Regions from separate parts of the Allopontixanthobacter sp. genome, predicted to be linked through region 2. Evidence: predicted binding sites of a transcription regulator. Region 2 holds the regulator's gene; the other holds the start of a gene.
The links. Region 2 encodes LexA, which represses DNA repair genes until DNA is damaged. Its sites were predicted from a motif close to GTTCCNCNCTTGTTCT; they were not measured.
Positions count from the first base shown of each region.

Region 1: U0988_RS00040 (ATP-dependent helicase) is a predicted target of LexA. The motif match lies at 1,130-1,145, and genes of this name have one in related genera.

Region 1 covers NZ_JAXMJI010000001.1:5,382-7,776, reverse strand. The annotation lists gene U0988_RS00040 (ATP-dependent helicase) at 1-1,122, opposite strand, end outside; gene U0988_RS00035 (hypothetical protein) at 1,347-1,778, shown strand; gene rsmD (16S rRNA (guanine(966)-N(2))-methyltransferase RsmD) at 1,803-2,360, opposite strand; gene U0988_RS00025 (pseudouridine synthase) at 2,357-2,395, opposite strand, start outside.
Region 2 covers NZ_JAXMJI010000019.1:9,424-11,818, forward strand. The annotation lists gene U0988_RS01660 (molybdopterin molybdotransferase MoeA) at 1-833, shown strand, start outside; gene lexA (transcriptional repressor LexA) at 933-1,628, shown strand; gene U0988_RS01670 (AraC family transcriptional regulator) at 2,002-2,395, shown strand, end outside.

The DNA.
Region 1 (2,395 bases), on a different contig from region 2:
TACCAGAATTGCCACCTGGTCGAGCGAAGCACCTTCGCGTTCCAGCCGCTCCACTTCCTCGCCCACTCGCCGCGCTTCTTCGGGAGCATCCCATACGCCGATCACCCGCACCCGGTCGCCGCCATCGGATTCGGTCCAAAGCGTCTTGCCGATGCGCTCGCTATTGGCACCGATCAAACCCGACGCAGCCGCCAGTATATGCGGGGTCGAGCGGTAATTCTGTTCCAGCTTGACCACCTTGGTGCCGGGAAAATCCTTTTCGAAGCGCAGGATATTAGCCACTTCCGCGCCGCGCCAGCTATAGATCGACTGGTCATCATCGCCGACCACGCAGATATTCTTTCGCTCCTGCGCAAGCAGGCGGAGCCACAGATACTGCACCTGGTTGGTGTCCTGATATTCGTCCACCAGGATGTATTTGAAGCGCTGCTGGTACATTTTCAGCACTTCCGGCTCACGCCGCAGGATGTTGAGCATATGCAGCAGCAGATCGCCGAAATCGCAGGCATTCAGCGCCTTCAGCCGGTCCTGGTACAGGGTGTAGAATTCCTGCCCCCGGCCATTGGCGTAGGCTTCGTTTTCCACGGCATCCAGATCACCGGGGTTGAGGCCGCGGTTCTTCCACCGGTCGATCAGTCCGGCAAGCTGGCGGGGCGGCCAGCGCTTTTCATCAAGGTCCTGATCGCGGATCAGCTGCTTGAGCAGGCGCAGCTGGTCGTCGGTATCGACGATCGTGAAATTGCTTTGCAGGCCGACCAGTTCGGCGTGGCGGCGCAGCATCTTTGCGCCGATCGAATGGAATGTGCCCAGCCACGGCATCCCTTCCACAGCATCGCCGATATGCCGCCCGACGCGTTCGCGCATTTCGCGCGCGGCCTTGTTGGTAAAGGTGACGCAGAGGATCTCGCTCGGCCATGCCTTCCGCATTGCGACAAGGTGGGCGAGGCGGGCTGTCAGGGCAGCCGTCTTGCCGGTTCCCGCGCCCGCCAGCATCAGCACCGGCCCTTCCGTGGTCAGCACTGCTTCACGCTGCGGCGGGTTGAGATTGGCCGCGTAGCGGGGCAATCCAGCGCTCGGCGCGCCGCTTGGCGCGGTTGTAGAAGGGGCAGGTTTATCGCTCATGGGTGAGTGAACAGGTAGAGAACGAGGAAGTCTGTTGCAAGGCGAATAGGGGTTGCGGGCGGAGAGTTGGATCGCATTTCGGTCTGTCCGATGATTTACACCGAACTCGCCGGAGCGGCCCGGATTCGCGACAGGCGGCGATCCCCTCATATTGCCCCGCGAAGTCGATGCGCCCACGCCGGTCACAGAGTTCGTCACGTAAGGTAACGCTCAAGGAGTTCACCATGCGTAAGTCTATAATTTTAGTATTCGCGGCCGGTTCGGCGGCGCTGGCAATCCCGGTCGCCGCGCAGGAAGGCCAGCCACCCAGCAACCAAGCCACGCCGCAAACAGAACCGGCGGCGCCGAAGACGGAACTGAGCCCGGCACACAAGGCACAATATGATAGCTGGTCAGCGCAGGAAAAGACCACCTATGATGGCTGGGCCGAAGACCATCAGGCTTATTTCTGGACGCTGCCACCGCAGCGACAGACGATCTACTGGCGCCTGTCGGAAGCCGACCGGGCGACCATCGCGGCCATGGCGGATCCCGACCGGGATACGGCGTGGGCCCGGGTCGAGAGCCAGGTAGCCCAGCAGGCCGAGACAGCGCCGCCACCTACCGAACACGATCCCACACAAGGCGATCCAACAGAAGATCCGCCAATGATGTAAGTCCGGGTCGCAATAAAGTCGGACTTACAACTCGTCGGGCGCGCCGCTGTGCAGCAATGTCAGCTTGGCGCGTCCGACTTTACGTTCCGCGGCTATCGTCAAGCCGTCCACGATGACGTCCTCATTGAAAGCGGTTTCCGCCGCAATCCACGTACCCTCCGCAATCCAGCCGAGCCGCTTGAGCCGTTCCAGTGCCACCGTGGCAGCATCGGAATAATAGGGCGGGTCGAGCAGAATCAGGTCGTAGCTCTCTCTTGCAGGGCCCAGCGCCATGACCGATCCCGCCCGTATGTCCGTACGGGAACGGGCGCCCAGGGCAGCAATGTTGTCCCGGATCGTCTTCAATGCCGCATCGTCCTGTTCCACGAACAGGCAATGCGCCGCGCCGCGCGACAGCGCTTCTATTCCCAGCGCACCCGACCCGGCGAACAAATCCGCAATTCGCAGATCGTTGAAACTGCCAAGCCGGCTGGCGAGCATATTGAACAGTGTTTCGCGGGTTCGGTCGGCGGTCGGTCGGGTTCCTTCGCCCTTGGGTGCCACCAATTTACGCCCGCGCCACTCGCCGGCGACAATCCTCATTTCTTGATGTCCCGAAGCAGATCCTTGCGGAATTT
Region 2 (2,395 bases):
TGACGTCGCAGATGCCAGCGGCCGGACAGCATATCCGCCGTGCGGGATTCGATTTCGCATCGGGCGAAACATTGATGGGCGCTGGCACCTTGATCGGTCCCGCACAAATTGCGCTCATCCTCGCATCGGGCGCCAGAATCGTGACAACCCGGCACAAGCCGCGCGTTACCTTCATCGACTGCGGCGACGAACTGGCCGCAGACCCGGAGAATTGCCTGCCGCACCAGATCCCTGCCAGCAATGGCGCGATGCTGGCCGCTTTGGCAGCGAATATTCCGTGCGAAACCAGACAGATCGGACCTGTTCCTGATACTCTCAGTGCGCTGGGAGAGGCGTTCGAGGCCGCAGGGGACAGCGACCTCATCGTGACCAGTGGAGGCGCATCAGTGGGCGATCACGATCTGATCCGGCCTGCGCTCGCGGAATGGGGCGCCGAGATCGACTTCTGGCGTGTGGCCATCAAGCCGGGCAAGCCGCTGCTCGTGGCGCGGCGGGACCGTCAGGTCATCCTCGGGTTACCCGGAAACCCGGTGTCGAGTTTCGTCACCGGATATCTATTCATGCTCCCGCTCTTGCGCCATCTTTCCGGGGCAAAGGAGCCCTTGCCCCTTCGCCTCATGTGCCGTGCGGGACGGGACCTGCCAGCCACTGGCCCGCGCCGGGAATTTCTCCGCGCAATCATCGAAGGTTCCACAGTCACTCCGCTACTCGAGCAGGACAGCAGCGCACTTCTGGCACTTGCCCGCGCCAATGCCCTGATCGAGCGGCCGGAAAACTCCGGTGAGGTGAAAGCGGGAACGGATGTTCCGGTCTATCTGATCCGGAATGGCTGAATTGCTTGACTTGGCCGAATTGGTTGCCTACTTGTTCTGTATTCGTTCACCACAATACGGCGGGCGGAACACTTCAGGCGGGCCAAGGAGTTTTTCGCCATGCTGACTGCGAAACAGCACGAACTTATCCGGTTCATTCAGGACCGGCTGGAAGAAACCGGGATTTCCCCTTCCTTCGAAGAAATGAAGGAGGCGCTCGACCTCAAGAGCAAATCGGGCGTGCACCGCCTGATTTCCGCGCTTGAGGAACGCGGCTTCATCCGCCGCCTGCCGAACCGGGCCCGCGCGCTCGAAGTTCTCAAGCAGCCCGAAGATGCAGTCGGCGGGAGCAGCGCTGCATCCGCCAGACTGCGGGACAATGTGGTTTCCATGCCGCCGGCATCTGCCCGGCCCCGTTACGAGCCGGCCAATGACGTCATCGAGGTTCCCCTGCATGGCCGCATCGCCGCCGGCGCTCCGATCGAGGCGCTGGAAGGCCAGACCAGCCTTCCGGTCCCCGCCGCACTGCTCGGCCCCGGGGAACATTATGCGCTGGAAGTTTCGGGCGACTCGATGATCGATGCGGGCATTTTCGACGGCGATTTCGCGCTGGTGAAACGTACCAATGTCGCCCGCGACGGCGAGATCGTAGTCGCCCTCGTCAATGATGAGGAGGCGACCCTGAAATATCTCCGCCGCGAAAACGGCATGATCCGTCTCGACCCGGCGAACCCGAGCCACCAGCCACAGGTTTACCAACCGGCGCAAGTCCAGGTACAGGGCAAGCTCGCGGGGCTGCTGCGACGCTACCATTGATCCGTTTGCGCGCAGGTTGATTGGCGGCGTTTGTGTGTATCGGCAGGTTTAGAGTTATGTTCGTTTAGGACGGATGTCCGCTAGCAACAGCATTCCCGAAATAAGCGGTCATTCTGCAAACGACCCAATTTTGGTCGTTCGCAGCCCACACCAAGGTTGTTGAAAGCTGCCATCTGTTCAGGTGAAGCGCTCACGGAAGGTTTGTTCTGGATAGCAGACTTGGGAGAGGCCAGGCCGACGGACCTCCAAGGCTCACGTGAGGCCGCTTTTGCAGGAAAGGAAAGTATAGGCCTGAGAGTTATGCGAGCGCCCTGACAACCTATCCGAATTCGTTAGATTTGCCTTTCTGCTCTTTGCGCCCAATATACTCCCGATGAATTCTGCAGCGCATTCCTCGAACCGATCGCTATCGGTCGACTCGTTCGAGCCGATTGAGCGCGTCACAAACCGGCTGGTGGGGGCAGCGTTTTCGCCGCATCGACACGATACTTACACCGTCGCTGTGACTATGGCTGGGGTGCAGACGTTCAACTATCGCAGGGAAACACGGTATTCGTTGCCGGGTCAGGTGCTGATCCTTCATCCCGACGAATTGCATGATGGACACTGCCATGATGAGGCGGGGTTCAGCTATCAAGCGGCCTATGTTCCGCCCACTCATGTCCAGGCAGTGCTTGGAGGCGCGGAACTGCCGTTTGTCGCTAATGGAGTCTCGACGGATCCCGCCTTGATCGCGGCAACCTTAAACCTGGTTTTCGACTGCGCGG